3 regions of the Brevibacillus sp. YAE8 genome follow, and region 1 is predicted to be linked to each of the others. Evidence: riboswitches for the same ligand, from Rfam matches in the RefSeq annotation. Region 1 holds a riboswitch; each other region holds the start of a gene.
The links. A riboswitch is a leader RNA that binds a small molecule or an ion and turns the genes downstream of it on or off. The one in region 1 is predicted to bind lysine.
Positions count from the first base shown of each region.

Region 2: another riboswitch for lysine. It lies ahead of dapD (2,3,4,5-tetrahydropyridine-2,6-dicarboxylate N-acetyltransferase); the one in region 1 lies ahead of AC27IT_RS09155 (amino acid permease).
Region 3: another riboswitch for lysine. It lies ahead of AC27IT_RS04055 (aspartate kinase); the one in region 1 lies ahead of AC27IT_RS09155 (amino acid permease).

Region 1 is NZ_BAAIYG010000004.1:267,250-277,806, forward strand. It holds gene AC27IT_RS09135 (alpha/beta fold hydrolase) at 1-627, opposite strand, end outside; partial or broken gene AC27IT_RS09140 (inositol monophosphatase family protein) at 896-1,399, shown strand; gene AC27IT_RS09145 (CGNR zinc finger domain-containing protein) at 1,439-1,996, opposite strand; gene AC27IT_RS09150 (DinB family protein) at 2,164-2,658, shown strand; lysine riboswitch at 2,774-2,960, shown strand; gene AC27IT_RS09155 (amino acid permease) at 3,074-4,516, shown strand; gene AC27IT_RS09160 (TolC family protein) at 4,572-5,762, shown strand; gene cidR (cidABC operon transcriptional activator CidR) at 5,928-6,839, opposite strand; gene AC27IT_RS09170 (CidA/LrgA family protein) at 6,953-7,324, shown strand; gene AC27IT_RS09175 (LrgB family protein) at 7,321-7,989, shown strand; gene AC27IT_RS09180 (sulfite exporter TauE/SafE family protein) at 8,074-8,853, opposite strand; gene AC27IT_RS09185 (MBL fold metallo-hydrolase) at 8,850-10,262, opposite strand; gene AC27IT_RS09190 (DUF1641 domain-containing protein) at 10,283-10,557, opposite strand, start outside.
Region 2 is NZ_BAAIYG010000005.1:255,615-266,171, forward strand. It holds gene AC27IT_RS10825 (N-acetyldiaminopimelate deacetylase) at 1-272, opposite strand, end outside; gene AC27IT_RS10830 (aspartate aminotransferase family protein) at 276-1,490, opposite strand; gene dapD (2,3,4,5-tetrahydropyridine-2,6-dicarboxylate N-acetyltransferase) at 1,505-2,215, opposite strand; lysine riboswitch at 2,333-2,522, opposite strand; gene AC27IT_RS10840 (flavodoxin) at 2,678-3,121, shown strand; gene AC27IT_RS10845 (GNAT family N-acetyltransferase) at 3,224-3,769, shown strand; gene AC27IT_RS10850 (EcsC family protein) at 3,770-4,588, opposite strand; gene AC27IT_RS10855 (hypothetical protein) at 4,618-4,812, opposite strand; gene AC27IT_RS10860 (hypothetical protein) at 4,871-6,811, opposite strand; gene AC27IT_RS10865 (class I SAM-dependent methyltransferase) at 7,111-7,911, shown strand; gene AC27IT_RS10870 (hypothetical protein) at 7,908-8,585, shown strand; gene AC27IT_RS10875 (HlyD family secretion protein) at 8,670-10,190, opposite strand; gene AC27IT_RS10880 (ABC transporter permease) at 10,210-10,557, opposite strand, start outside.
Region 3 is NZ_BAAIYG010000002.1:247,069-257,625, reverse strand. It holds gene uvrC (excinuclease ABC subunit UvrC) at 1-1,781, shown strand, start outside; lysine riboswitch at 1,868-2,054, shown strand; gene AC27IT_RS04055 (aspartate kinase) at 2,299-3,540, shown strand; gene AC27IT_RS04050 (DUF2507 domain-containing protein) at 3,668-4,120, opposite strand; gene AC27IT_RS04045 (succinate dehydrogenase cytochrome b558 subunit) at 4,446-5,057, shown strand; gene sdhA (succinate dehydrogenase flavoprotein subunit) at 5,076-6,833, shown strand; gene sdhB (succinate dehydrogenase iron-sulfur subunit) at 6,852-7,601, shown strand; gene AC27IT_RS04030 (MarR family winged helix-turn-helix transcriptional regulator) at 7,634-8,095, opposite strand; gene AC27IT_RS04025 (S8 family serine peptidase) at 8,275-10,557, shown strand, end outside.

The DNA of each region.
Region 1 (10,557 bases):
GAACTGCGCATGATTGCCGCCCTCGATCGACATGTACACCGTGCGCTTAGGCAAAAATTGCTTGTTCTCTTCGTATTTTTTCCGGTCGATGACTCCATCCCGCGAGCCGAGCAGCGACAGCACGGGGACATCCGCTTCCTTCAAATCCCCGCGCTTGTCTGGATACGCCCCCAGGAAAATGACGCCGTCAATCCGCTCGAGCTGGCTGGCTGCGTATCTGGCTGCCATCGCGCCGCCGAGAGAGTGCCCGCCGATGACGAACGACTGCTGCGGATACGCTTTTAACACTTGATTGGCCCGCTCGACGTCGGTGATCGCCAAATTCAGCGGCATCCGCGCGATGAATACCCGATAGCCGGAACCAGCCAGGGCGCGTGCGAGCGGCGCATAACTCTCTGGCGTGACCAGAGCGCCCGGATACAAAATCAAGCCAGGCTCACGCGCTTCCCCACCTTCAAAAGCAATCCAGTCGCCCGTGTCGATCACCGTGATCCCTTCGCCTCCCTGCATCGCGTCTTTTGCCGCCTGATCGGGCTGATACGGCCGCAAATACCAGATCGCTGTACAAGCTCCGGCGAGCAACAGCAAGACCAGCACCCTCCACCATCGTTTCCGTTTCCGACTCATTCCGCCACCTCGCTTCCGTTCCCTTGTTGCTTGCTTCTTATTATGTCTCAATCTTCCTTTCCATGTGCGCCATTTGCCCATTCCCGTCAAAAAGCGTGCACATGTATTGACGGCAACCTGTTTTATTAGTAGTACTTTTACATACCACTAATAAAAATCGTGTCGTTTGCCCTTGGCTGAACAGCTTTCAAACCAATGGGCCAGACCGCTCTTGAACGCGGAACGTGCGCTGTCGCTGCGCCGAAGGACACGATCCAAACAAGAAAGGTTGGGGAACCGTTATGAAGCAAGACGATGTGTTGTACTGCGAAGCTTTGCTGCGAAAAGTCGGCCAGAGACTGTTTGCCGAATTTGCGCAGGAGCCAGCCTGCACGAGCAAGCAAGCGATGAACGAACGTTTTCGCGCCTTAAATCGCAAGCAGAAGAGCTGCTCCGGCACGGCTTGGCGGAGCGCTTTCCCGCGTATCGCTGGTCCGATGCAGAATTTGATGCCTCCCTGCAAAAACAGCCGGAATACTCGACCCCGTACTGGATTTGCAATGCCATCGACGGAGCCGTCCACTTTTTGCAAGGCATGCCGATGTGGGCCGTCTCTCTCTGCCTCGTCCGCGACGGTCAGACGGCCGTTTCCTTTGTGTACGACCCTTGCCGGGATGAGATGTTTACTGCCATTGCAAGACAGGGCGCTTTTTTGAATGGCAGCAAAATTAGTGTCTCGGCCAAAACAGCGCTGTCCGAATCCGTCCTGGGCACGCTGTTTGCGTCCTCGGAACCGATGAATCTCTCCGTCGGCAAGCTTACGGCCGATTCCTTACTTTTTCTCCTTTTGCCGCTCCCGAAAACGGCGCACCTTCATGAGATTGCCGCACATTTTGTCATCGCACCAGCGGCGTACCCGATTGCGGCTTTCATCGTAAAACACCCATCGGCAGTCCTCGTTGTCGCAAATCTTGATGCGCTGCACGTGCTCAGGAAGCAGCAGCGTGGCAAAGGAAGCCGCGATGCGGGCCATCACCAGCTCCCAGCCGCTGGAGGCGCTGACCAGCTCCTGCTCATACCCGCTCTCCTTGCCCGCAGAGATGACGCGAACGTGAAAAGGCGCCTTCGCGAGCGTCTGATTCAGCTCCTCCAGTTCCTCCTGCCGCAACGCTTCCCCGCGCACGACCCGCTCCAGCAGACTGCGCATATATTCGCGCAAACGCAACAGCGCCACTGCACTCGCCTCATCAATAGGCAATGGGGCGTGCAAAGCGTATTCCCGCAAAAGCTGCTCCAGCCATTCCTGCTTCGCCAGCCGATTTTCCCTGCGGCCAGACCCGCGCCAATCGCGCCAATCACTGTTTAAAAAATCAATGCACAGCCAGTTCACTCCACTCTTCCCCCATCTGCTTTTCGTTTCTTTTGCTTCTTGTATGCTCAGCCTGTGTATGGTATTCTCTATCTGTAACCAACATAAAATATTTAGGTGGTTACAAGCTGCTTCTTATTGCCATTATAACGTTTCACCAATCTGTTTGACAGACGAGGAGGAACCACATGAATCGGATGGAACTGCTTGTTCACGAATGGGAATGCACGTATGACAAAGAAGACTGGTTTCCGCCGCTCAAGCACGCCCTGGCCGGCGTAACGGCTGCGCAAGCAAGCTGGCGGCCGGAAGGCGCGGCGGCGAACACGATTTGGGAAAATGTCAGCCACCTGCTTTACTTCAAGGAACGGTTGCTGCACCGTCTGTCCGGCACGGAATTTATCAATACCGCCGAGACGAACGACGACACGTTCCAGCCTTCGGGAGCGCCCGACGACGAAGCAGCCTGGCAGGCCACCGTACAGCGGATGGAAACCGTCCATCGCCAAATTCATGAAAAGCTCGTCGCTCTGTCAGACGAAGCGTTCGACCAGCCGCTTCCGAGCATCCCTGCCGGGCAAAGCGTGATGAGCATTATTTTGCACGACGCTTTTCACACAGGGCAAATCGTGCAGATCCGCAAGTTGCAAGGCTCCTGGCCTGCACGCCGATCCTTTTTGTAGCAAAACCTCTCCATGCCAATATTTTGCAGCGCAACTTTTTTCGTTGATAAATAACCGTCAATCTTATATAGTTGATAAATAAATCAATTTCATACATGTTATCCTCATCATTCACGGTGAGGGTAGAGGTCGCGGCTTTTATGTCATCCTGTACGAGATTCAGAAGAAATCAATGACTCCAGGAAAGGGAAAAGCCGCCGAAGCTCATGGCGTATCTCTGTGCGCATGGGCTGGGGCTGTACCCGAAAGGGACAGAACTGTCACGTTTGCTTGCCGGGCAAACGTGGTGTGCTATCTTCAGTGAAGGCTTGGTGGGGATTGGATCATACCGCCCTGTGCCGTTTTTTGGCTATTGGCGGTTTTTTCTTTTCCGACCGACCTTCTCAAATTTTTAGAAAGGTCGTGCAAGCAGCATATGTCACAGAATCAACTGCAACGTGGTTTGAAAGCCCGCCATCTGACGATGATCGCCATCGGCGGCTCCATCGGGACGGGCCTGTTCCTGGCGAGCGGAGGCTCGATTCACGAGGCTGGACCGGGCGGAGCCTTGGTCGCCTACATCGCCATCAGCATCATGGTTTACTTTTTGATGACCAGCCTGGGGGAAATGGCTGCCTTCATGCCTGTATCCGGCTCGTTTTCTACGTACGCCACCAAATTCGTCGATCCGTCCCTCGGCTTCGCGCTGGGCTGGAATTACTGGTACAACTGGGCGATTACGATTGCCGTCGAGCTATCCGCTGCGGCGCTGATTATGAAATACTGGTTCCCGGATACTCCCGCCATCTTGTGGAGTGCCCTGTTCCTCGTCCTGATGTTTGCTCTGAACTTGTTGTCTGTCAAAGGCTACGGCGAATCCGAATACTGGTTTGCCCTGATTAAAGTCGTGACCGTCATTGTCTTTATCATAATCGGTGTTTTGATGATTTTTGGCATCATGGGCGGCGAAGCAGTCGGCTTCCAAAACTTCACCAAAGGCGACGCGCCATTCAACGGCGGCTTCATGGCCCTCCTTGGGGTATTCATGATTGCCGGGTTCTCCTTCCAGGGAACTGAGCTGGTCGGTGTGGCCGCCGGGGAGAGCGAAGACCCTGCCCGCAACATCCCGAAAGCGATTCGCCAGATTTTTTGGCGCATCTTGCTGTTCTATATTTTCGCGATCCTGATTATCGGGCTGCTCGTTCCGTACGACAATCCGAATCTCATCAGCGGAGACATTACCGATATTGCCATCAGTCCGTTTACGATCGTGTTTGAAAAAGCCGGCTTTGCCTTTGCCGCCTCCGTAATGAACGCAGTCATTCTCACTTCCGTCCTGTCGGCGGGGAACTCCGGCATGTACGCTTCCACCCGTATGCTGTGGGTGCTGGCGAAGGAAGGCAAAGCTCCGAAATGGTTTGCCAAAGTGACACGCAACGGCGTCCCCGTCAATGCCCTCATCATGACGGCTGCCATCGGCGCGCTGGCGTTTTTGTCCTCGCTGTTCGGCGATGGCGAAGTGTACGTGTGGCTGCTGAACGCCTCCGGTATGTCTGGCTTCATCGCCTGGCTCGGCATCGCCGTCAGCCACTATCGCTTCCGCAAAGCTTACTTGGCGCAAGGCCGCGATCTGCGCGATTTGCCGTACCGGGCGAAGCTGTTCCCGTTTGGCCCGATCTTCGCCTTCATCATTTGCTGCATCGTCATCATCGGCCAAAACTACTCCGCGTTCATCGGCGGAGAAATCGACTGGAACGGCGTTTTCGTCTCCTACATCGGACTGCCGCTGTTTTTGATCGTCTGGCTGGTTTACAAATACACGAAAAAAAGCAAGCTGGTACCACTGAACAAAGTCGATCTCAGCATGGACGAAAAATAAAAATAGCGTTGCAACAACTCTCTACAAGATTCCCTCGTCGCAGGGAATCTTTTTTTTGGCGCAAACTATATTTCCTATCACATTTTCATATTTCGTATTGACGAATAACGCATGGAAATATATACTGTTCATGAAATTCGATAATGATAATCGTTATCATTATATTTTCTTACTTTTTATAGGAGGTAGCATAATGAAATCCAGGTTGTCCAAGCACATTTACAGCACCACGCTGGTTGCCGCGCTGTTGGCAGGCAATGCTCATCTCGCTCTGGCGGAAGAACCTCTCGTCGCAGCAGCGGAACAGACCCAAATCGTTCCCTTGTCCCTCGACCATGCCGTAGAGCAGGCACTGAAAAACGACGTTGATCTGGAACTGCTGCGGCTGACGTATGACAACACCCGCTACGAAACCCTCATGACGCTGCGCGATAAGGCCGCCATCAAGAAAGATGACATCAATACTCTGGATGAAGCAAAGAAAAAATACGAAGAAACAGCCAAGGCGCAAAAAACATTGCTCGTAGACGAGGCATCCTATAACGCTTCGAAAATCAGCTTGCAAATGCAAGTACAAAAAGCGTACTTTGAAGCGCGGGCGCTCGAAGAAAAAATCAAGCTGCAAAAGAACAGCATCAGACGCCAAACCTGGGCCCAGGACAGCGCTGCGAAAGAAAAGCTGTCCGAGCTGGAAAACAGCTTCAAGCAAGCATTAACCAAGCTCAATGAATTGCTGAACGAAAAAAGGGACAGACAATGGCTGCTGGAAACCAGCAAACTCTCCTATACCCCGCTGCCAACGCTGGAAGAAACCAAAGCTCTCGCCTACCAAAAACGCCCTGACATGGTCAAAGCGGAAGCAGAGAGAGCGTTTGCCCAGGTAAAAGTGGACTACACCTCCGAGTATGCCGCTATCAGCACATACAAAGGAAGAATCGCACTCAACGAATTGCGCAAAGCTGAGCTGCTGCTGCAAAAGCTCAAGCAAAAAGTCGATCAGGAAGTGAGCGACGCCTACGAAAAAGCGGTCGCAGCAAAAAAAGCGCTAGATGAAAGCACCGCCGCAAAAGACGAAGCATGGAAAACTTATCACGCCACACTCACCGATTATGCGAACAAAAAAGTATCTCTGAACGACCTGATCGAAACAGAAGCTGAATTGTTTGATTCTGAAACAAAAGCAGCCGATTCTCTCTATCAATACAACATCGCTGTCAGCACCTTGAATCAATCGGTTGGCCTTTAATATTTCGCGTTACGAAATATTCGATCTCATTTTTCCTTCCTTTTTCCAAGCTTTACGCCAGCTTTGACAGGCGTCTTTTCAAGGCCAAGCTGCCTTTATATAAATCAAAGAAGCAGTCGTCAGCCTGCAGTCGTTCTGCTGTGGCCGACCGCGCAAAGAAAGGCTTCATCCTCGCGATGAAGCCTTTCTTTCTATAGAAGGCAGCATTTCTTTTGTAAAGCGAATCCACTCGCGGGTGGCGTACGACAAATAGGCGTTTTTGCGCCAGATCATCCCCAGATGCCATTTGATCGTCGGATTGACCAGCGCGAGGCTGTGAAAGCGCCGCGGATCGAGCTCCCGGCAAATCGTCTGCGGCAACAGGGTGATCCCTACGTTGGCCGCCACCATTTCCGAGAGAAAATCCCACTGCGAGCTTTTGTAGATGACCGTCGGGTGGAAGCCTACGCGCACGCACTCGTCAATGATCCGGTTGTGCAAGGAAAAATCTTCGTGAAACAGCAAAAACCGCTCGTTTGCCAGTTCGGCCAGCGACACCTCCTGCCGCCCGGCCAGCGCATGCGTAGGGTGGACGACTACGCGAATCTGTTCGTTGACAAAAGAGTACGACTCAAACAGCTCCTCACTCGTCGGCAGCAAAACAACGCCGCTGTCCAGCATCCCTGACGCCACGTCCGCCTCGACTTTTTTGGAGCCGACCTCCAGCAGCTCCAGCACGATCCCCGGATACTGCTCGCAAAACTTCCCGATCACTTGCGGAAAAAAGCTCGCCCCTACCATCGGCGGCAGCCCGATGCGGATTCTCCCCCGCTTCAGCTCCATCAAATCGTCGAGATGCAGCTTCATGTTTTCAAACGACTTCACCATCACCTCTGCCTGGGAAAACAAGACCCAGCCCGCGTCGGTCAACGTAATCCGCTTGCCGACCCGCTCAAACAGCTCGACGCCGATTTCTTCTTCCAGGTTCCGCACCATCTTGCTGATCGTCGGCTGGGTAATGTACAGCGCCTCTGCCGCCTTGGTGAAGCTGCTGTGGCGGGCTACCTCCAAAAAATATTGCAAATGGCGAATGTCCATCCCGCTGCTCCCTCCGCTTCATCTATAGATATGATGAATGATACTCATTCCATATATGCATTTTACCTATGAAAAGAGGTGATGTACACTTTTCACAAAGGGAGAGGACCAACATGAAAAGACTGCTTATCATCGTGGGGCAAGTGGCGTTTTTCATCATCGTGTCCGCGTTGATGAACCTGCTCGTCTCCGTCCTTGGCTGGAAAATCCCCGGCAGCATTTTGGGGATGTTTGTCGTGTTTTTGCTGCTCCAGGCAAAAGTGCTGCGTCTGGAGTGGATCGAATCGGGCGCGGCCTGGCTTATGGCCGAGCTGCTACTGTTTTTCATTCCGCCGTCTGTCGGCATCGTCTCGTATCAAAGCTTGATGCTGCATGAAGGGCTGCAAATTGTCCTGATTATCGTCATCGGCACGGCGTTTGTCATGGCGTGCAGCGGCTTGATCGCCCAAAGCATTTCCAAGCGAAAGGAGCATTCGCGCTCATGATGATCGGACTGCTCGGCTTTCTATTCACCATCGCGCTTTACCTGATCGCCAAGCGGCTTTACCGCTACAGACCGATTCTCTTGTTTTCGCCGCTATTGTTTACGCCAATCGTTTTGGTCGTGCTGCTGCTTTGCACTCATCTTTCTTACCGTGATTACAATGAAGGCGGCAAATGGCTGGCGTACATGCTTCAGCCCGCGACCATCGCGTTTGCCGTGCCGCTGTACAAACACTACTCTTTATTGAAGAAACACGCTGCGCAAATCATGATTAGCGTAGTGTCCGGCTCAGCGGTGGCCGTCGTTTCTTCTGCCGTACTCGCCCTTTTGCTGCACACAGACGAGCAGGTGCTGTACAGCCTTTTGCCGCGCTCAATCACGACGCCGATTGCGATGAACGTCTCGCAAATGATCGGGGGCGTCCCTTCGATCACCGCTGTGCTCGTCCTGATGACCGGACTGCTCGGCTCGATCATCGGGCCGTACATCATCTCCTATTTGCGCATCTCCGACGATATCGCCCGCGGCGTGCTGCTCGGCACGAGCGCACATGGAGCCGGAACGTCCAAGGCGTTTGAGATTAGTCCGATTACAGGGACGGTTTCGAGCATTTCCATGATTTTGGCGGCGCTGGTCACGCAATTGGCGACGACGCTTCTCGTCTAACAGCCCGTTGGCTGCCTGACACCAGATGCAACAGATGATCGTAAACGGACAGGTTCCCCCTTTCGCGGAAAACCTGTCCGTTTTTCACATGATGAGGTCTGTCCAGATTTTGATCGTCGTGCCCAAAATCAGGAGCGCTAAAATCGCCTGAAGGCTTTTCGTGTTCAACCGCTTGCTGACCGCAGTTCCGAGCGGCGCAGCCAACACGCTGGCGATTACCATGATGAGGGAAGGCCAGAACAAGACGTCTCCCGCCATCAGTTTGCCGATCGTCGCGCCGATGGAAGACAGAAAGGTGATCGCAAGCGAAGACGCTATAGTAACTCGCGTAGGAATTTTAAGGACGACAAGCATAATCGGCACGAGAATGAATGCGCCCGCCGCTCCGACAATGCCGGAAGCGGCTCCGACAATCAGCGCGGAGGTTACGGCCGTAGGCTTATGGAACGCGATGTCGGCCATTTCCTTGTCGTCGATCGCTTTTTTGGGCATAAACATCATCAGTACGGCAATCGTCGCCAAAATAGCATAGACGACGTTGATGGCGTCAGCCGAGAGATATTTGCCCCCATATCCGCCGACCAGGCTGCCGACAACGATCGCGCTGCCCATGTACAAAACAAGCTGATAATGAATCAGCTTGTCTTTTCGCAAAGCCCAGACCGCGGATAAGGTGGCAAAAAACACTTGCACAGCACTGATTCCGGAAACTTCGTGGGCCGTGTAGGCAGCCAGTCCGAGTGCCGCTGGAATGTAGAGGAGCATCGGGTACTTGATGATCGAGCCGCCGATTCCGACAAGCCCGGAGATGAACGACCCCGCAAAGCCGATCAAAAACAGGGTGAGAGCAAGGCTGAACGTCATACGCTCTCCAATCCGTCTTTTTGCCACTGGACAAAGCCGCCGCTCAAGTTCAGCACCTGCTTGAAGCCGTTTGCCTGCAGGATGCTGGCACCGATGGCAGAGCGCGCCCCGGAGCGGCATTGCACGAGGATCGGCTTGTCTTCTGGTATCTCATCCAGCCTTCCAGGCAATGTTCCCAGCATGATGTGCTGTGCGTTTGGAATGTGTCCTTCCTGCCATTCAGTCAAATTGCGCACGTCCACGACGTGTACTTCTCCGCTTTCTACCTGTTTCGCTGCTTCCAGCGGGGTGATTTCCGCGTACGATTCGAGTTCAAAGACGCCTTCCGGCAAAATCCGGTTCACGTCCATCACTCCTGCTGCATTGTCGATTCCTACGGAGCGAAGCGCCTGCAGCAACTCGTCCAGCTCGCCTGGATTGGTCAAAAAGTACACGGGACGGTTGTAGTCGACGAGCCAGCCTGCCCAGTTGGGAAAGGCTTTGTTAAACGGAATGTTGACCGTTCCCGCTACATGTCCTTGCGCAAACGCCCGGGCAGAACGCGTATCGACGACCTGCTGTCCTTCCGCCAGCCACCGTTTCAGCTTTTCCGCCTCCGTTTCTTCCGTTACCGCAGGCAGGTCGCGCAACAGGGCAGGTCCGACTTTGTTGACGTGCTTCATCACAGCGAAGTATTTCGGCGGCTCCGGCTGACCGTCGAGCAGAGCATGGACAAATTCCTCCTCATCGGTGTACTGCATCGCCCAGTTGAACATCTTTTCGTAGCCGACCGTCGATGAAGGGACCGCCCCTAACGCCTTGCCGCACGCGCTGCCTGCGCCATGGGCCGGCCAGACTTGCAAGTAATCGGGAAGCTGCTTGAACTTCAGCAGAGACTTGAACATCGCTCTCGCTCCCGCATCGGCCGTTCCCGCGACTCCTGCTGCTTTTTCCAGCAAATCAGGGCGGCCAATATCGCCCACAAAGACGAAGTCGCCCGTAAAAATCCCGATCGGACGGTCTGCGTTTCCGCCGCGGTCTGTCAGCAGGAAGGAAATGCTCTCCGGCGTATGGCCGGGGGTGTGCATCACCTGAAAAAACAGGTTGCCGATGGCGAAGCGGTCGCCGTCCCGCAACAATTGATGATTGAGCCCATCGGCATACTGGTATTTCCAGTCCGCATCGCCTTCGTCGGACAGGTACAGCTTCGCTTGATGGGCGACGCCCAACTCGCGGACGCCGGAGACAAAGTCTGCATGAATATGGGTTTCTGTGGCGGCGACGATCGACACGCCTTCCGCTTGCGCGACCTGGAAGTACGGCTGCAGATTGCGGCCCGGATCAATCACGATCGCTTCGCCCGTTTTTTGGCAGCCCACCAGATAAGATGCGTGGGCCAGCTTTTCATCGTAAAAGTAACGCAACAGCATGGAAACATCCTCCCTTTTCTTCAAGATTTCCGATTTTTTTCGGCGAGCACTTCCAACAGCGATTGGGCAAAGCGCAGCGCCTTTTGCACGGCAGGATCTTTCATCAGGCGCAGCAGGGTGAAAACGGAAACCGTTTCGTGCCTGCGCTCCGCTCGCTCTTTTGCTTCGCGGAGGACGGCTACGCCGTTTTCCATCTGGGCAGCGACAGGCGTGATGTACGCTTTCACTCCGTCGAGCAAATACTGCTGAGACTGTTTGTCTTGGCCGACGCTTTCCAGGAAATCAGCGACCTGTT
Region 2 (10,557 bases), on a different contig from region 1:
ATGTAGCCTTCGTGCAGCGAGCGAAACGGATACGACGTCTCTTCTGCAATCGGCAAGCCGTCCATGTCCGTGCGCCAGGCGATCGTGCGCTTTGGATTCGTCCCCGCGATCCGGACCAAAATCCCGGTGCGCCACGTCTTGATCTGCATGCGCTCCTGCGGGAGACGCTCCAAGTAATCGAGCAAATACTTTTGCGTCTTCACCTCGGCAAAGCCCGGCTCCGGAATTTGGTGCAGGTCGCGCCGAATCTGGGTAAACAGCGATGTCGCCATCGTTTACGCCTCCCCTTTGGCCCCGTGCCGCACAGCGAGTTCCGCTGCAAAGCTGTCCAGGAAAAGGTCGACGTCTTCTTTGGTCAAGGTGAGCGGCGGCAGCAGACGCACGATTGTCTTTTGCGTCACGTCCACGAGAATGCCGCGATCAAGCAATGCCTGCTGCAAACGGCTGACCTCTTCCGGTGCGGCGCTGAGCGGGATGCCGACCATCATGCCTTTGCCGCGGAGCGCCTGCAACTGTTCCGGGAGACGCGCGCGCAGCGATTCGAGGCCCGCCCACAAGTACGCGATCACTTCGTCCACGCTTGCCGCAAAAGCAGGATCGAGCAGCTCATCCAGCACCACGTTGCCGAGAGCCGCCGAAAGCGGCGACGGCGCAAAGGTCGTCCCGTGGTCGCCCGGCTTGAACTGGTTCATCAGCTTCGTTCCGGCAATCACGCCACCGAGCGGAAGCCCTCCGCCTACGCCTTTGGCAAACAAGATCAAATCCGGCGTCACGCCTGCGTGCTGGTAGGCAAACAGCTTACCAGTGCGTCCCATGCCTGTCTGGATTTCGTCCATGGCAAACAGCATGCCTTCCTCCTGGCAAATCGCCGCCACTTCGCGCAAAAACGGCTCCGACAGCGGCACGACCCCTCCAGAGCCGAGCACAGGCTCCATCAGGACAGCGGCCGGCTTCGCGTCGCGGCAAATCGCCCGCAAGCCGTCCGCATCTTCAGGGTCTAGCTCGTACACCGGAAAGTCCGGCTGCGGAAAATCCTGATACACATGGGCCTGTCTGGTCAGCCGCACCGCGCCCAATGTTCTGCCGTGAAAGCTGTTGCGGAGCACGACAATCCCTTCGCGCCCGGCCCCTTCTGCCTTCGTCCATTTGTGGATCATTTTGATCGCGGCTTCGGTCGCTTCCGCACCGGAATTTGTGAAAAACACTTTTCCCGGGATCGTCTGCTCCACCAGCCGCTGGGCCAACCGGATTGCCGGCTGGTTCAAAAATACGTTGGAAATGTGCAGGAAGCGCTCGCCCTGTTCGCGCAGCGCCTGGACGATCCGCGGATGGGAGTGGCCGAGCACATTGACGGCCAGCCCCGTAAACAAATCCAAATACTTTTTGCCCGCTGTGTCGTACAGGTAGTTGCCTTCCCCTTTTTCGATCGCGATCGGCAAGCGTTTGTAGGAAGAGACGATGTATTGTTCATCAAGCGTACGCCAGTCCATGTGAGCTCTCTCCCCTACAGTTGACGTAGCTCCTGCTTGATCTCCGTCTTGGAGCGAGTTTTGTCGTCGATCTGTTTAATCACGCGCGCTGGTGTACCAGCCACCACAACGTATGGCGGCACGTCTTCAATGACGACCGCGCCCGCTGCCACAACCGCGCCTTTTCCTACGCGCACGCCTTCCAGAACCACGGCGTTGGCACCGATTACGACGTCATCTTCCACTACGACTGGCTGCGCGGAAGGCGGCTCGATGACGCCTGCGATGACAGAACCAGCGCCGATATGGCAGTTTTTCCCGATCGTTCCGCGGCCGCCGACGACGACGTTCATGTCGATCATCGTGCCTTCGCCAATCACAGCACCGATGTTGATCGTAGCGCCCATCATGATGACTGCGTTGTTGCCGATCGTCACCTGGTCGCGGATAATCGCGCCTGGCTCGATGCGCGCCTGGATTCCTTTTGTGTCGAGCAACGGAATCGCCGAATTGCGGCGGTCGCTTTCTACTACGTAGTCTTCGATTTTGTCCGCGTTCGCAGCCAGAACCGGCTCGATTTCTTTCCATTCGCCAAACACAACGCCAGTCGTGCCTGTAATGAACGTCTTGGAGCTGGCACCGAAGTCAATGCCCTCCAGATTGCCTTTCACGTATAGTTTCACTGGTGTTTTCTTCTCGCTTTTTTGAATAAACGCGATAATTTCATTGGCATCCATCATGTTCACTGGTACATCCTCCTTTTAATAAAAAGCGTGCCTGTCAACGAGAGCGAACCGCTCCCCTGACTAAAAAAAGCAATGAGTGCATTCGCTATCTCATTGCTTTCCATACTGCCCAAGCAAATCGTAAATAGCGCTCCACAAACAGGCGATTGCCTTTTGTGACAGGATGCTCATTGTTCACGAATCACCCCAGCCGCTGCTATCCGAGGGGAACAGCAACAGCTTCGGCGCTTTAGCCTTTCCCTCTCTTCCCGCCCCCTGGCAGATTACGAAAAGATGTACTCATCTTCGGCGCACCTCTATTTAGACTTCCAATATTATAATTTCATTTTACTCTACCAAAATCAATCACTTGTGGCAACAGCTTTATGGAAAGAAAAATAACTGTTGACAACGAGAATCATTTTCATTATTTTATTTGTGTGAGAATGATTTTCATTATCTTATTTGGAGGGTTTACTTCTTATGAGCCGCATTTTGATGGTGTACGCAAGCATGACAGGAAACACGCAGGAAGTTGCTGAAGCAATTGCCGAAGGGATTCGTTCCACCGGAAAAGACCTGGAGATAAAAGAAGTCATGGATGCCACTGCCAAGGAACTGGAAGACTACGATGCCATTTTGCTCGGTGCCTATACATGGGGCGACGGCGATCTGCCAGACGAGTGCCTGGACTTTTACGAAGAGATGGACGATATTGATTTGAGCGGCAAAAAAGTCGCGGCTTTCGGTTCCTGCGACTCCGCTTACGAGCATGTGGGCGCTGCTGTAGATATTTTGCTGAAAAAAGCGAGCGAGCGCGGAGCGGAAACTCCACTCGAAGGTCTGAAAATCGAGCTGTCTCCTAACGCAAAAGAAGTAGAGATTTGCAAACAGTTTGGCGTTTCCTTCTCCGAGCTGCTCGGCTAAGACTAGCGCCGGAAAAGAAGTTGTCCAAAAAAATCCTTTTCAAGCAAGAGCTGTCATGATACAATGTCGATCCATCTTTTCTCAAGAAGGAGGATTGATATCATGACGTTACATACGCATACGGTCTACTTGCGACCACTGCAAGCAAATGACGCAGCCGAGCTTCTGAAGCTTCGGCTGCGTAATCATGCCTTCCTGCAACCGTTCGAGCCGCTCCGCTCCGCCGCCTTCCTGACGCTGAGCGGTCAGGAGGCGCAAATTGCGCAAGCGGAGCAAGACTTTGCAGCAGGGACCGCCTTCGCCTTTGGCGTGTTTTTGCGCGACACGGACGAAATGATCGGCCGCGTCGCTCTGTCAAACGTCGTGCGCGGCGCCTGGCAAAACGCGACCATCGGCTACTTCATGGATGAAGCCTGCAACGGCAAAGGCTACACCACTGCGGCCGTACGGCTTGCGCTCGCGTACGCCTTCCAGGAAGCCGGGCTGCACCGGGTACAGGCCGCTGTCATGCCCCGCAATACTCCCTCCATCCGCGTGTTGGAGAAAAACGGCTTTCGCCACGAAGGGTTGTCCTTGCGCTATTTGCAAATCAACGGCGTGTGGGAAGATCACCTCCTATTTGCGATCACGGCAGAGGACTGGAGCTAATCATTCCTCTTTGTTTTGCTCCACGCGCAATCGCTCCAGGATTCGCCGCTTGCGGTACAGCATTCGCCCCGCTTCGGCGACATCCTGGACGGTTGAGCGATTCAAGTACGCCCCGAACAGGATGCCTGCAATCGGCACCATCTGAAACAGCTTTTTCCAGCCAAAATTTTCCGTGTACGTCACCACGACTTCCCGCCAGCCCTGCAATTGTGCCATGACGTCTTTTTGCGCAGCAGGCTCGTCAAAGCGCGACAGCTCAGCCAGTATCGCCTTTTTGCCGACGATATCGGAAGAAGCGAACTGCAGGCATTTGACCACGAATAGCCGCTCCCGCTTGTCCTCCGGGCGATAGCCGTAGCATAGCGCCATTTCTTGCAGCACTTTCAGCGACGTGCCGAGCAGCAACGGAATATCAATCGCTAGCGTAAAAATGCCGCCGATGCCTGTCGTTGCGCCCTGTACCGTGGCAAAGGTCGCGCGCGATTCTTTCAGCTCGCGGGCAATCTCATCCATGAGGACGAGCGGTGCCCCTGCGACTTCTGCGGTCTGCGGAATGCCCGCGCCATCCCTTTTCAAGCGGGGAGCGAACTTGCTGTAAATCGCCGTATCCTGAACGAGATACGTTCCCCCTGTTTCCAGAAACGCGGCCATCTCGTCCACGGCTGTCCCCAGCTTTTCCCGGACGAAATTCGGCGTCATTTTATCGAGAAAAACGAACGGAAGCCTGCCGAGCTTTTCCCAGAACCACAAATCGTTCTGGTCGCGCTCCCATGCCTCCACCTCTTCCAATGCCTGCTGCAAAACCTGTCTCGACTCCATCTGCCGCAATCCCTCCCGGATCATTGCTTCTATGTTTCTTTGCCGCGCTTCCATTGGCATTGGTTGCGAAGCAGCGATTTGATATGCGCCCGCAGCTCCTCTGCCTGGGAAAAACGCGCAAATTCCTCACTGTCTGTTACGATTCCCAGCTTCAAATGTTTCACTTGTCCGTTTTCGACGCAAAAGCCGAACGCTTGCAGAATCGCAATCTGTTCATCCGTCATCTTGCTTGCTCCCCACCTTTGCAAAAACCCCCTTGCCACATGCAAGGGGGTCATCTGTTTATTTGACCTCTACGGTTAAGGTCATCGTTTGATTTCGTTCCGATTCACCCAGCTCTTTGTCGTATTTCTTGTATTTTTGCACGACCGAGCAAGTTTTATTGCGGAATGTGTTCGTTACTTTAACTGTGTAGACGCCAGGCTTGTTCTCGTTGTCTGCGATGATCGCTTTCAAATCGAGCGATTCATCGCCCTCGTCCACGTATTCCTCGTCCGTGTTCGGCTTCAGGCTTGCAATCTCTTTTCCTTCATAGAACACCTGAATCGCGTTTGCCGAGGAAAGGGTTGCTCCGATGTACTCCTGGCGGGTGCCGATTGGCGTTTCGCCGTACGTCCAGACGAGATTCGGCATGTAGTAGGTGATCGTGTCCTTGCCGCTTCCGTCTTTCAGCTTTTTGTTCCCGATCCGCTTCGCATACGTAGACGTCAGCCGAAGCTCGCTCAAGCTGTCCAGTTCCGCCGCCGAGCTGACTCTGACGGTTTGCCCGTCGCGATATTCGTTGCCGCGACTGTTTTTCAAAAGAATCGGCCCTGGCGAGGGTGCCAGTCCTGCTTCATTTTTGGCGCAAACAGGGGCGGACGGGATCGGACGGGTGTCCTCTACGACCTGAATGTAGCCGCACCACGACTGACGCGGCTCGCGCTTGCTGTAATAGTTGACCTTGTAGCGGCCCGGCTTAAAGCTGGACAGCAGCAAAGCGGTATGGTCCCAGTTCAGCTTGGATTCATCCACGACGACGTTATCGACTGCCCAAAAGCCCGGCCCCTCGTCATCCGAAGCTTCACTGCCCTGCTCCACGTGCTCGGCAGCCGTCGCCAGCCAGATGACGTGCACCGGATTTTGGTAGAGCTTCACGGTGACATCGGACGAGTACAAGTTTTCCCGCTCTACCATCAACGAAGACTGCGCATTTTGCTGCATCAGCACATCCATCGTCGCTGTAGCGCTGGCAGAATCGCAGGAGTTCGGCGCACCGGGCACCTGAATTTTCACTTCCGTTGTCGAGCCTCCCCACAGATCGTCGGTGTTGGCGGCCTGATTCGGCTCAAAGGTGACGGACATGGTCATTCCCGCCATCATTTCCGGAATCACGACCTCGAAGTGCTGGGAGTCGGTCAAGGTTTGGCCTGTTCCGTTCACCGACCAGCGACCGGCAACCGGCGAATACAGTTGCACGACGCCTGGGGCCGCCGGAGCAGTCACTTGCTGTCCTTGGGCGAGCTTTTGGCCGTTCGCATCCGTTCCCATGTACAGCTCTGCCATTCCGATCCGAATGTGCGTCATCCAGGCGCTCAGGCTGCTGTCATCGGGCGTAAACACCAGATCGTAATTGCCAGTCGGCAGCGTGCCTGTCGCGAAGATTTTGGCCGGCACGGATCGGAGCTCCGCATTTGTCGTTTTGTTAATCAGCTTCCACGTTCCCGGAACCGTACTGGCAAAGCTGGTCGAGCCCATCATGCCAAAAATCGCGGTCTGGCTACCCGATGGAATCGCTGCACCTGTCGGCTTCTCCCCTTCGAAGATGCTCGGGTAGTTTTGCGCCTCTACTTGAAAGCGCACGTGCACGGTGCTTTTTTGCCCCTTGGCATCGGTTACAAGAAACGTGAGGATGTGCGGTCCGGGAGACAATTTGGCGGCAGGAATCGAGAAGCGGGGCACCTGCCAGCGGAACGTGCTTTGCGAGGACTGCTGCTCGACCTGGTATTCCGGCAGCTCCACTCCATCGAGCAACACTTCGCTTCGATTGAGATTCGTGCCGCTCCCATATGTCGTTTGCACAAGATCGATATCAAGAGCGGTTTCAGGCGGGAGGATAAACTCGTCGTTTTTCACCCAGTTCCATCCGCCGGAGTCCTGGCCTGCTACCTGATAGTCATTGAAGATAATCATATTGTGAACAGGCTGCGAAACGGGCTTGGATACTTGGCTGTTTTTTTTCATCGATGCTGTAGCCCCTGCTCCCATGGCTGGCGGAGCCGATACGCCCGACAAGAAAGTGCCGGTTGCCAGACACACAAGAAGTGCTTTTACAACCCATTTTTTCACGAAATGTCCTCTACCTTTCTTTCATTGCTCGTGTTGCCACTCGTCTTTCTTCGACAAAAAGAGCGCAATCTCCTGTGTAGCTTGAAAATATTTCATCGGGATTCGATATAGGCAATTCCTATTTAGTTCATAACTTTTATAGGATTGATTTATACCACGCAAGCTGGTAAAACAAGAACAAAGGGGTGAGCCAGGTGAGTACTACGAATCAATGGAACGCGAAGCTGTACGACGACAAGATGAATTTTGTTTCTGCTTATGGCAAAGGAGTTGTAGAGTGGCTGTCGCCGCTGCCGGGAGAGCGCATTCTCGATCTGGGCTGCGGAACAGGGGATTTGAGCGCACAGTTGGCGCAAGCAGGCGCAAACGTAACGGGCATTGACTTTTCGGCCAGCATGATTGCAGCAGCCAGACAAAAATACCCGCAAGTCGCCTTTTTCGTCGCGGACGCCCACGCTTACCAATCCGCGGAAACGTATGACGCTGTCTTTTCCAACGCTGCGCTGCACTGGATGAAAAAGCCGCGCGAGGTGATTCGCACTGTCTGGCATGCGCTCGCGCCCGGCGGACGGTTCGTTGCCGAGTTCGGCGGAAAAGGCAATTGTGAGCACGTCGTCCAGGCGCTGCGCATCGCCTTGAGCCGTCGGAATCTTTCGGCAGACGAACGCTCTCCGTGGTATTTTCCCGCTGTCGGCGAGTACACGACGCTGCTTGAGGAGCAAGGCTTTCGCGTGACGCTCGCTTCGCATTTCGACAGGCCGACGACGCTGCCTGACGGGGATCGGGGGCTTCGACATTGGCTCGATTCCTTTTGCAGCCCCTTTTTCACCGGGCTGTCCGCGCAGGAGATCGAAGCCGTCTGCGAGGAAGTGACAGAGCTGGTCCGTCCGACGCTGTTCCAAGACGGCAACTGGGTCGTGGAGTACAAGCGCATCCGCATCATCGCCTACAAGGAAGCTACGAACGCATCACCAAACGCCGGAGAGCGCCCGTGAAGAAAATAGCTTGCCTGCACGCCCATCCGAGCAATATCGCGCTCTTGTCCGCTGCCTTCGCTATGTACGATGTCGAGCTGGTTCACTTCGTCGATGCCGATCTGCTTTTGCCAGGCGACGGCCCTGCCGCCTCGGCTACAGAACAGGCTTACGCCAGGCTTCGCCAACAGTTGAAAGGGATGGACGACGGTTCCGTTGACGCCATCGTCATCACTTGCACCCAGTACGCCTCCTATCTCACAGCCGAAGCTGAAGCGGCATGTGCCGCGCCTGTCTTCACGATCGACGGCCCCTTCATCCAGGAGTTGTCCCGCACGACCGAAAGGCACTTGCTCGTATTCAGCAATCCCGCGACCGTCGAACCGACGATGAGCCGGATACGGAAGCAGGCGCAGACCGCAGGAGCCGTTCCGGCAATCGAGTTGCTCGTAGTCGAGGACGCTTTTACCCTGCTCATGGAAAACAGACAGGAAGCCTATTTGGCCAAACTCACAGCAGCGTTGCACGACCTCGATCAGACGCTGCACGGCGTTCCGCTGTCCGTAGCCCAACTTTCCATGGCTCCGGCAGCCGAGCGGTTTGCCCGCGAGACAGGCAGGTTTGTCGCCCATCCGTTGCACAGCTTGACATCGCAACTCGTCCAAACGCTTGCCTTGTCCGAAAAGCACGCGTAAAAAGCCAACAGCCCTCACGCTTCGTCCCGGGACGGATACGCAGGGCTGTTGGCTTTATCTGGCTGGGAGTCTACGCTGCAAAGTTTACATGCCTTCCGGATTCGTCAGCAAAACTTCGTCTCCCTCATTCAATCCTTTTACCACTTCAATAAAGTCGGTTCCTTCCACGCCAATCTCAATTTCTTTTGGCGTCGGCTCGCCACTGGCCGGGTCTTTTACCATCACCGTGCCAAGCCCTGCTTCCAACACTTCCACTGCGTTCAAAGGCAGTCGTTTCACGTTTTCCTTTTGCTCCACGTAAATATCGCAATCCCCTGTCATGCCGTGCTTCATATCAGCCGTGTCGCTCAGTTCGACCTTGACTGCGAAGCGAACCGACTTGTCCTCTTTTGTCCCCTCTTTCGGCAGCTCGGTGACTTTGCCTTTGAACGGCTTGTTGCCGAATGCCGTCAAGTACACATCGACGCTTTGCCCAAGCTTGATCGCTGGAATGTCCATCTCGTCCACAGCCGCGACGAAGTAGACAGAGCTCGTGTCCATGATGACCGCAACCGGCTCGGAGCCAGGCGCTTCCCCTTCCTTGACGTTCAGCTTCGTAATGACCCCGCTGATTGGCGCTTCCACTTGCTTTTTGGCGATTTCCCGCTTTTTCTGTTCCATATTCAAAAGCGCTTCTTTCAAGGAAAGCTCCTTGTCCTTCATTTCCAGCTCGGATTCGGTCAGGTCCATTTTGAACAAAAGCTGCCCTGCCTTGATCTCGTCGTCTTTCTCCACTTCTACTTTGCCAATCTTGCCGTGCGTCCCTGCCACGATCTCCATCTCATCCGGCAATTCAAACGGCGTCGCTTTTTGGCTGGCGAACAGCAAGCCTTTTGGATCGGTGTACTGCACCTCGCCCAGATCGCCCACGTAGAGGGCACCCGGTTTTTTGACCAAGACGTCGACATCGTGCACGCCGCCGACTCCTTTTTCCTTTTGACCGATATGGTCTACCTTCGTCACGACTCCGTCCACGTAGTAAAGCGACGAGCTGATAAACACTTTCACCTGCTGCCCTACGCGGAAATGCTCGGCTTCGTATGCGGTGAACTTCCCTGTAATTTTCAAATAGTCGGTATTGGTCAGCTTCGCCACGACGGTGTCGGGGGTAACTGTTTCGCCTTCCTTCACGAGCACTTCCTTGACTTTCCCCGTTTTGTCGGCCACAATCTTGTCTTTTTTGTTCTTCAGCTCGTTCAGCTCTTTTTGCGCACGGATGATCGCCAGCTCCTGCTTTTGCAATTCCAGTTGGGCGTCCACGCTGTCTACCGTAAACAACACGTCGCCTTTTTTCACGGCTTGTCCTTCCTTGACAAACAGCTTCTGCACCTTGCCGCTGATCTCCGGTCTGACTTCCTCGCGCGCCTTTGCTTCGATGGTACCGGAAGAGAAAATCGTCTTCTTTACTTCCCCCACATCTACTGTAGCCGTCGGGAAGGAAGGCGGTTCGGCAGGCGGTTCCTCTGCAGCCGTGTTTTTCGACTGGTAGTACGCATAGCCACCGTAGCCGCCCCCTCCCAAAACGACCACAATCGCTGCTAGTATGATCCATTTTTTCTTGTTCATCTTTCGTTCCCCACATTTCTTATTCTGATCGAATCGCTTGAAGTGCACTTAGACGGGAAGCCCGAATCGCCGGGAAAATGCCCGCGAGCAGCCCGATGATAAAGGAGAAGCCGATGGCAAACAGCGCCAGCCAGACCGGAATCACTGCCAATTTGCTCTGTTCGCCTTCCGGTCCGCCGCCATACCCCATGTTCAAACTGTCCATAATGCCGCCGGATGCGCCGAAGTAGTTCACTAGCTCTACCGCGCCCCAGGCCATGCCAAGCCCGGCCAGGCCGCCGATCAGTCCAATGAAGCCTGACTCCATCAAAAACAGCCAGCGAATGTTAAATACGGTTGCTCCGATTACTTTCATAATGCCAATTTC
Region 3 (10,557 bases), on a different contig from region 1:
TGAACCGTACCTTGAAAGACAAGCTGGCTGTGCTGCCAGAAAAGCCCGGCTGCTACCTGATGAAAAATGCAAACGGGGAAATTATATACGTCGGAAAAGCCAAGGTGCTGAAAAACCGCGTGCGCTCGTACTTCACCGGAAGCCATAACGGGAAGACGCAGCTTCTGGTCAGCGAGATCGCGGACTTTGAGTATATCGTGGTGTCGTCTGCGATCGAGGCGTTATTGCTGGAGTGCAACCTCATCAAAAAGCACGACCCGCGCTATAACGTCATGCTTCGCGACGACAAAACCTACCCGTACATCAAAATTACGAACGAAGCGCAGCCGCGGCTGGAAATTACCCGCAAGGTGCTGAAAGACAAGGCGAAATACTTCGGGCCGTACCCGAATGCAGGCGACGCGTCCGAGGTGAAAAAGCTGCTCGACCGGCTCTATCCTTTGCGCAAATGCCGCAACATGCCCAAGCAGGTATGTTTGTACTACCATTTGGGCCAATGTCTCGCCCCCTGTGTGTACGAGGTTTCGGCTGAAGAAAACCAGCGACTGGTAGATGAGATCAGCCGCTTCCTCGACGGCGGACACGAGCAGATGAAGCAGCAGCTCACGGAAAAAATGCTCCAGGCCGCAGAGGCGATGGAGTTTGAGCGGGCCAAGGAGTTCCGCGATCAGATCAAGAGCATCGAAGCGGTGATGGAGAAGCAGAAAATTACGTTCACCGATACGGTTGACCGCGACATTATCGGCTTTGCCGTGGAAAAAGGCTGGATGTGCATTCAAATTTTTTACATGCGCCAGGGCAAGATGATCGAGCGGCAGACGACCTCCTTCCCTTACTACGGAAACGAGAGCGAGGACTTCATGTCGTACGTCACCCAGTTTTACTACGACAAGCAAAACGCGCTGCCCAAAGAAATTTTGCTGCCGGAGGAAAGCGAGCCGGAGCTGTTGAGTGAATGGCTGGGAGTCAAGGTGTTGACGCCCAAGCGCAGCAAAAAGCGCGAGCTGGTACAGATGGCTTGTGAAAACGCGCGGATCGCCCTGCAGGAAAAGTTCGCCCTGATGTCCAAGGACGACGCGCGGACCGTTCAGGCGGTGCACAACCTGGGGCATGTGCTGGGGATCGGCGTCCCGCACCGGATCGAGGCGTTCGACAACTCCAACATCCAAGGAACCGAGCCTGTGTCGGCGATGATTGTCTTTACGGACGGCCGTCCGGACAAAAAGGAATACCGCAAGTTCAAGATCAAGACAGTCGAAGGGCCGGACGATTACGGCTCCATGCGCGAGGTAATCCGCAGACGGTATTCGCGCTTGCTGAAGGAAAACCAGCCGCTGCCCGATCTGATCGTCATCGACGGGGGCAAAGGGCAGATCAGCGCCGCCATGGACGTGCTGGAAAACGAGCTGGGGCTGTACATCCCGGTCTGCGGCCTGGCCAAAGACGAAAAGCACAAAACCGCGCAGTTGATGTACGGCGATCCGCCGGAGCCGGTGAATCTGAAGCGGGACAGCTACGAGTTTTACTTGCTGCAGCGCATTCAGGACGAGGTGCACCGGTTTGCGATTACGTTTCACCGACAATCCCGGACGAAGACGATGCTCTCCTCCCAGCTCGACGAAATACCGGGCATCGGCGAAAAGCGGCGCAAGCTGTTGTTTACCCATTTTGGCTCGCTGAAAAAAATGCGCGAGGCGACGGTGGAGGATTTCCGGCAGTTGGGGATCGGCGACAAGCTGGCGAAGCAGATTATCGCCCATTTGCGCAAGCTGGAATCGTAACGTTTTTTTCAAAAAGCAATTGAACCGTTCGGATTCCCGTGATATAATGCGTTTCAAACAGAATAGTTAGCCTCACTTCCCTTATGAAGTGAGGTAGAGGCGCGAAAACCAAGAGTACCACCCTGAGATCGGGTATCTGTGAAGGGAGCGGGAAAGGGGAATTCGCCGAAGTGTGGAGGAAAACCCGTAGTTCTCCATGCTGGGTCTGCATTGAACAAGTGCAGGACTGTCATCTGGCTCTTAACCGGCGTCAGATGGAGTGCTATCTCACGGTGTGTCAATGTGAGCGGTGATAGGTGTTGTCCTGTCATGTGCTGCATTGTCCGCGTGTATTGGGAGGGAGGAACCGGTATGTCGAAACAGTAGGCAGCGGCAGGTACTTATTCCTTGTCGGTGCCTTTTTTATAAAGTGACAGGTAAAATTTTCCATAAACGAACAAGCGAAAACAAGCTAATAAAACGAGAGAAAACGATACATTCTACAAACATTGGATATGAGAAAAGGGAGAGAAGCCGCATGGGGTTGATCGTGCAGAAATACGGAGGCACCTCTGTAGGGACTATTGAGCGAATTTTACGAGTTGCGGACCGAATTATCAGCTACAAAGAAGAAGGGCATGACCTGGTAGTCGTCGTGTCTGCGATGGGCAAATCTACCGACGTCCTGGTAGATATGGCCAAACAGATCAGCGCCTACCCTTCCGAGCGTGAAATGGATATGCTGCTGACCACGGGGGAGCAAGTATCGATCGCATTGCTCGCGATGGCCTTGCATTCCAAAGGCTACGATGCCATTTCTTTGACTGGCTGGCAGGCCGGAGTGACGACAGAAGCGATCCACGGCCGGGCGCGGATCAAGCAAATTGATCCACAGCGCATTCAGGCGGAGCTCGGTCGAGGCCGCGTCGTGATTGTGGCAGGGTTCCAAGGTCTTAGCGACGAAGGAGAAATTACAACGCTCGGCCGCGGTGGATCGGATACATCGGCGGTTACGCTGGCAGCCAGCCTGAATGCTGACAAATGCGAGATTTTTACAGACGTTTCTGGCGTTTACACGGCCGACCCACGCATGGTGCCGGCAGCAAGCAAGCTGAATACGATCTCGTATGATGAAATGCTGGAGCTTGCCAATCTCGGCGCAGGCGTCCTGCATCCGCGTTCGGTGGAGGCTGCGAAAAAATACAAGGTACGGCTGGTGGTCCGCTCCAGCTTTACTGCCGAAGAGGGTACGTACGTTGAGGAGGTTGCCAACATGGAAACAGGAAGAGTAGTAAGTGGAGTCGCGCATGACGAAGATATCGCCAAAGTTACGGTTGTCGGGATGCCTGCAAAGGTGGGGACTCTTTCCCGCCTGTTCAATACACTCGCAGACAACCAGGTGAACGTCGACATCATCATTCAAAGCTCCTACGATGCCGCTGTCACGAACATTTCGTTTACGGTCGCGGCAGATGACTTGAAAAAGGCGCTGGATACGCTGGAAAACAACAAAGCGGAGCTGGGCTTCGAAAAAGTCGACTTCGAGCAAAACTTGACCAAAGTGTCCATCGTCGGCTCCGGCATGGTGAACAATCCGGGGGTTGCCGCTGAGATGTTCCGCGTTTTGGCTGAAAAAGAAATTTCTATTAAAATGGTTTCGACGTCGGACATCAAAGTGTCCTGCGTTATTCCTGCTGGCCAAACCGAGCTTGCCGTTCGCAGCCTGCATACGGCATACGGACTTGATGTGGCGGAAACAGCAGTCGTGCACGGCTTATAAGAAGCAAATGCTCCCTCGCCCGCTGGCAGAGGGGGCATCTTTTTGAATGATTCGCGAGTGCGGGTTCCCGCTGCCTTTTGCAATGACAAAAGTATGGCAGTATCCCGCACAAAGGCGAACGGCTTGTTTATTTTTGCGTCCGCACCTTGATAAGAATGCGGGACGAGCTTTCGATCTCCAGTTGTGCGGACGTGTCCTTGCCCTTCCACTGCTCGATGCTGCCGGCGATGATTCCGGCTTCCAGTGACAAGGCGCGGCTGAGCCGCTCGGGCGTTTGGTAGTTGTAGATAGTGTGCGAGAGCTTGTAGACGATCGCGTCTGCCGTTTCTTCCACGAGATCGAGCTGTCCCAGCCCAAGGCGGATAAAAGGGAGAATCGGGCCCGTGGAAGACTGAACCGGAATTTTCCGGCCGATGTCTTTGCCCAGCCAGTACAATATCGGGCTTTCGCTGTCTCCCAATAAGGCGTTCGTCAATGTTTCGCGGAGCAGATGGTAGCCGAGATAGGGCATGTGCATGCGTTCGGCCACCGGAATCGTGTGGGGCGGCAACAGGGCTGCCAACTGATCGGTATCTTTCATCTCGCTTCCCTCCTGTCTGTACTAGATTATGAGAGGGAGGCTTGCTTCATGACCGATTAAGAGAAAAAATAGTGAAACTAAACAAAGTTATTCTATCAATGTATTTAGTCTACTGATTGTCTTGACGCTATGTGTCGACAAGAGTACAATTGGATTTGGTCAAAGTTTTGCCCAACTTTTTTTCGTATTTTGACACATTCCGACAAAGTTAGGCGTGGAGAGAGCTAACGGTTTTTTGGCATGTCTAATGGGTCAGGCAATGGGTTAGGATATGGGAGAAAGGTCCATAAAAGAGCGCTACATACACTGAAAGGGGGACCATTGTATGGCGAAAGGCCATAGCTTTCTCAGTCACAAGCTGCACTCACTTCTTGGTTTGTTTCCGATCGGGCTCTTCCTGCTGTTCCACTTGACAGCCAACTACCAGGCGACCCGTGGAGCCGAAGCTTTCAACCAGACGGTAGGTCTGATTGAAAACGTTCCACTTCTGCTTGTAGTTGAATTTGTCTTCATCTACATCCCGATCCTGTTTCACGCTGTTTACGGTCTCTACATCGCGTTCCAAGCGAAACAAAACGTAGGGAACTTCGGTTACTTCAGAAACCACATGTTTCTGTGGCAACGGGTAACAGGTATCATTACCCTCATTTTCATTGTTTGGCACGTATGGGAAACTCGCATTCAGAAGGCATTGGGTGCACATGTTGACTTCGACATGGTCGCAAACATTTTCAGCAGCCCAGCAATGATCGTATTCTACACAATCGGGATTATCAGCACGGTTTTCCACTTCTCCAACGGACTCTGGTCGTTCCTGGTTCACTGGGGAATTACGGTTGGACCACGTTCCCAACGAATTGCAACATACTTCACTATGGTCGTATTCGTAGTTGTAACCTTCATCGGATTGCGTGCGATGTCGGCTTTCATTCTGTAGGGATAGGGGGACTAAATCATGGCAAAAGGTAAACTTATCATTGTCGGTGGTGGATTGGCCGGCTTGATGGCTACTATCAAAGCTGCAGAAAAAGGCGTTCCCGTTCAGTTGTTCTCCCTGGTTCCGGTAAAACGTTCCCACTCTGTTTGTGCACAGGGCGGTATCAACGGTGCGGTAAATACCAAAGGGGAAGGCGACTCCACATGGGAGCACTTCGACGATACAGTTTACGGTGGAGACTTCTTGGCAAACCAACCACCAGTAAAAGCAATGTGCGATGCAGCACCTGGAATTATCTATATGCTTGACCGGATGGGCGTCATGTTCAACCGCACACCAGAAGGTCTGTTGGACTTCCGCCGTTTCGGGGGAACAAAACATCACCGTACTGCGTTTGCAGGTGCGACAACCGGACAACAACTGCTGTACGCGCTGGACGAGCAAGTACGCCGCTACGAAGCAGAAGGTCTGGTTACCAAGTACGAATATTGGGATTTCCTCGGAGCCGTTTTGGACGAGACAGGAACCTGTCGCGGGATTACCGCGCAAAACATGCGTTCCGGTGAAATTCAATCCTTCCGTGCAGATGCCGTTATTTTGGCAACAGGCGGCCCTGGTATCATCTTCGGTAAATCGACCAACTCGATCATCAACACAGGTACAGCAGCGTCTGCCGCTTACCAGCAAGGCGTAATCTACGCCAACGGTGAGATGATCCAGATTCACCCGACTGCGATTCCGGGCGACGACAAGCTGCGTCTGATGTCTGAATCCGCGCGCGGTGAGGGCGGTCGCGTATGGACGTACAAAGACGGTAAGCCTTGGTACTTCCTGGAGGAAAAATATCCTGCCTACGGAAACCTGGTACCGCGTGATATTGCGACTCGCGAAATCTTCTCTGTCTGCGTAGACATGAAACTGGGCGTCAACGGCGAAAACATGGTGTACCTCGATCTGTCCCACAAAGATCCGAAAGAGCTGGATGTAAAACTGGGCGGTATTATCGAGATTTACGAAAAATTCGTAGGGGATGACCCGCGCAAAGTGCCGATGAAGATTTTCCCTGCCGTTCACTACTCCATGGGCGGAATGTGGGTAGACTACAACCAAATGACCAACATCCCTGGTCTGTTTGCAGCGGGTGAGTGCGATTACTCCCAGCACGGCGCGAACCGTTTGGGTGCAAACTCCCTGTTGTCCGCGATCTACGGCGGTATGGTTGCCGGTCCAAAAGCGATCGAGTACATCAAAGGCTTGAATCAATCTTCGGATGATCTGTCTTCTACTCTCTTTGACAGCTACACGAGCAAAGAACAGGCGAAATACGACAGCATTTTGAAAATGGACGGAACGGAAAATGCTTACCTGATCCACAAGGAGCTGGGTGAGTGGATGACAGACAACGTAACGGTAGTTCGTTACAACGACCGTCTGCAAAAAACAGATGAAAAGATTCAAGAGTTGATGGAGCGCTACAAAAAAATCAACATCAACGATACAAGCAAATGGAGCAACGCAGGTGCTTCCTTCACTCGTCACTTGTGGAACATGCTCGTCCTCTCCCGTGCGATCACAATCGGTGCGCTCATGCGTAACGAGAGCCGCGGCGCTCACTACAAACCGGAATTCCCTGAGCGTGATGACGAGAACTTCATGAAGACAACTATGGCGAAGTTCAATCCGGAAACAACCGCGCCAGAAATCTACTACGAAGACATCGATGTTTCGTTGATCCCGCCACGGAAACGTGACTATACGTCTGACAAGAAGCATTAAGAGAGGAGGAAACGGATCATGGCAGAAAAATTGATTCACCTGATTATTACTCGCCAAGACAGCCCTGACAGCACTCCATACAAGGAAGAGTTCAAAATCCCGTACCGTCCTGGTATGAACGTCATTGGTGCGCTGATGGAGATTCAACGCAATCCGCTCAACGCGCAAGGCCAAAAAACTTCTCCGGTCAACTGGGAATCGAACTGCTTGGAAGAAGTATGCGGCGCGTGCTCGATGGTCATCAACGGAAGACCGCGCCAGGCTTGCTCGGCGCTGATCGATAAACTGGAACAGCCAATTCGTCTGGAGCCAATGAGCACGTTCCCTGTACAACGCGACTTGTCGATTGACCGTAGCCGCATGTTCGATGCGTTGAAACGTGTAAAAGCATGGATTCCAATCGATGGTACGCATGATCTGGGACCAGGTCCGCGCATGCCGGAAGTAGAGCGTCAATGGGCGTACGAGCTGTCCAAGTGCATGACGTGCGGGGTATGCTTGGAGGCTTGCCCGAACGTGAACGCGAAGTCCGAGTTCATTGGACCGTTTGCGATTTCCCAAGTTCGCCTGTTCAACCAGCATCCAACTGGTATGATGAACAAGCATGAGCGTCTGGAAGCTCTGATGGAAGACGGCGGTATCGGCGATTGCGGTAACTCGCAAAACTGCGTGCAAGCTTGTCCAAAAGGCATCCCGCTCACGACCTCGATTGCTCACATGAACAAAGAAACGACCAAACATGCGGTGAAGAAATTCTTCTTCTCCTAATCGTTTGGCAAAAGAAAAAGGCGTGCGCCGGTTTAACCGGAATGCACGCCTTTTTTTCTTGCGTCAGCGACAGCGGCGACTGCCAGTTTTTCGAACATGCGAACGAACTGCTCCCACTCTTCTTCGGTGAGGTGGGAAAACAGTTGCCGGAGCGTTTCCAGCCGCGTCTGCTTCGCCTGGGCCAAAATGTGTTTTCCGGCTTCCAGCAGACTGATATGGACGACGCGCCGATCTTCCTCATCGCGCTCCCGGCTGACGTAGCCGTGCTTGTCCAGCCGGTCGATCATCGCGGTAATCGCGCTGGGCTTGACCATCATCGAATCGGCCAGTTCGCCGACGGTACATCTTTGGCGTTGCTCCAATTGATGAAGGATGTAAAATTGCGGACCTGTCAATCCGGGAACAGGCTCGGCCATATGCGTCCCCAACGTGCGCATGATGGTGCGAAAAGCTTCTTGCAGGCGGTCAATGGACTCGGGGGAAGGGGAGGACATGCTGGTTTCAGCTCCTTGCAGCTTAATAACAATACATTTCGGACAGGAAATATTTAACGGTATTAAATATAGGCTGATTCACCTGTTTTGTCAACCTTAGGGCAAAAGACGAGAATACCCGAGCGGCTCCCAGTGAAAACTGATACATAATGGGTGTACTTCCAACAAGGGGGCAAACGATGAAAAAACAGGTGATGAGCTTAGGGTTAGTGTTGGTTTTGCTTCCCGTAACGACAGTGGGCCATACACGCGCGGATGTCTTTGCATACGGCGACGCCATCAGCTTGCGCAGTGTGGTCATGCACGATTTGGCGGAAATGAAGGAGCAATCACATACAAGCCACGCGCCGGGCGAGGCCGGAAATCATGTCCGCGCTGAGCGGGCCAACGAGTGGCAGCGTTCCGAGCATGTCGTCCTGGGCGAACAGGCTGTCAGCGCACAAGCCTCTACGCTGGAGATGATCGAAGCGAACCGCGCCTGGCGGGAGGCAGGGGTTAAAGGAGAAGGAATGCTCATCTCGGTCATTGATACAGGCGTAAACCCGCGGCATCCTGATTTGCCGCCGCCGCACGACAAGCGGCTGGCTGTGCAGAAGTCAGGCTCGCCGCAAAAAGTAATTCCGGGCTTCAACTGGGCAGACCGCAATCAGACGACCGAGGACGTAGCCGAATCGCAGCACGGCATCCATGTCGCCGGGATCATTGCCGCCAACGGCAAAGTCAAAGGAGTCGCGCCGGAATCGCAAATCATGAGCCAAAAAGTATTTTCCAACTACCAGGGGGAAGTGCCAGGCTTGAGCGAGTCGATCTTGTTTGCGATTAACGATTCGATCGCCAAAAAAGCCGATGTCATCAACCTCAGCCTCGGCTCCTCCGCCGGTTATGTGGACGAGTCGAACGTCGAGCAAATGGCCGTGAAAAAGGCGGTGGACAACGGCGTCATCGTCGTGGCGGCAGCGGGGAACGACTCGTACTTCGGCAGCGACAAGGTGCGGGCGCAAAATCCGGACGTGGCCATGATCGGCTCCCCCGGCCTCAGCCCTGATGCGTTTTCCGTCGCATCCGTCAACGCGACGACGCTTGCGGGCAACAGCTTCAGCGTCCAGGGAGTGCCAGGGCTGGAACGCGTCGTCTACTTGCCTGGGCACGTGGAGAGCGGGTCGGCGCTCAATCCGATAGCTTCTCTGGTGAAGCCGTATCCGCTCGTTTACATGGGAAAAGGGAAAAAAGAAGACTACAACGTATCGGTCAAGGAAAAAATCGTGCTCTTGGAGCGGGGGGATACTTCTTTTGATGAAAAGCTCCGCCTTGCCAAAGAAGCGGGTGCCGTCGGCGCGATTATTTACAACAACGAACCCGGGCCGCTCATCATCAGCGCGGAGCATTTGAAGCAAATTCCGGCGGTGGCGGTGCTGAAGCAGATGGGCGAGCAGTTGGCGCAGGCGGTGAAAAAAGGGAAAAAAGTGACGGTCGCCTTCAATGGCGAGTACGCGCAAAACCCGATGCCTTATCCGGACGGCGGAACGATTTCCGGCTTTTCCTCCTGGGGACCGACTCCTGACCTGCAGTTCAAGCCGGAAATTTCGGCGCCGGGCGGAGGGATTTTGTCGCTCGTCCGCGATTCGGAGTACGCAGTCAAAAGCGGAACGTCCATGGCGACGCCACACGTAGCAGGCGGGATGGCGCTGCTCAAGCAAGCCTACCAAAAGCAGGGGCGCAACTTGCAAGGCCGGGCCTTGGTCGAAACGTTGAAGGCAGCGGCGATGAACACAGCCGAGCCGATTTTGGACCCGCGGGTGAGCGTGGCTGCTTCCGACAAGGCCAAAGTGAAAAAATATCCGTACAGCCCGCGCGTTCAAGGAGCAGGCTTGATGCAAATCGCCAAAGCGATCCAGACGCCTGCCGTGGTGGTCGATGCCAAAGGCAAGGCTGGCGTCTCGCTGGGAGAGATCGGGAACACGACAACGTTTTCCTTGTTTGTTGATAACAAGTTCGGGAAAAAGCCGATAACGTACCAGCTCCACGACGAGTTCGGCGTCATGACCGACTTGCGCAAGGACGGCTTGAACATGCTGACGGCAACCGCGCTGGAAGGGGCGCAACTGCGCTTTTCCGCTCCGAAGGTAACCGTGGAGCCTGGCAAGCGCGCCGAGGTCAAGGTGACGCTCGCCATCCCGCAGGGAGCAGCCCGCAACCAGTTTGCCGAAGGCTTTATCTCCTTTGCGCCGGATGACAAGTCGCTGCCTGCCTTGCGCGTCCCTTACTTCGGCTTTTTCGGCGACTGGGACGAGCCGCGCATTATGGACCAGCCTGTATGGGAGGCTGGCAGTCAGGAAAAGCGGACGGGCGTCAAGACGAGCTGGTACCACGACAAGCGCAACGACAAATGGCGCTACCGCGATTATTTGGGCGTGACCGGGGTCAAAGAGGACGGAACCGTACAGATTGATCCAGGCCAGATT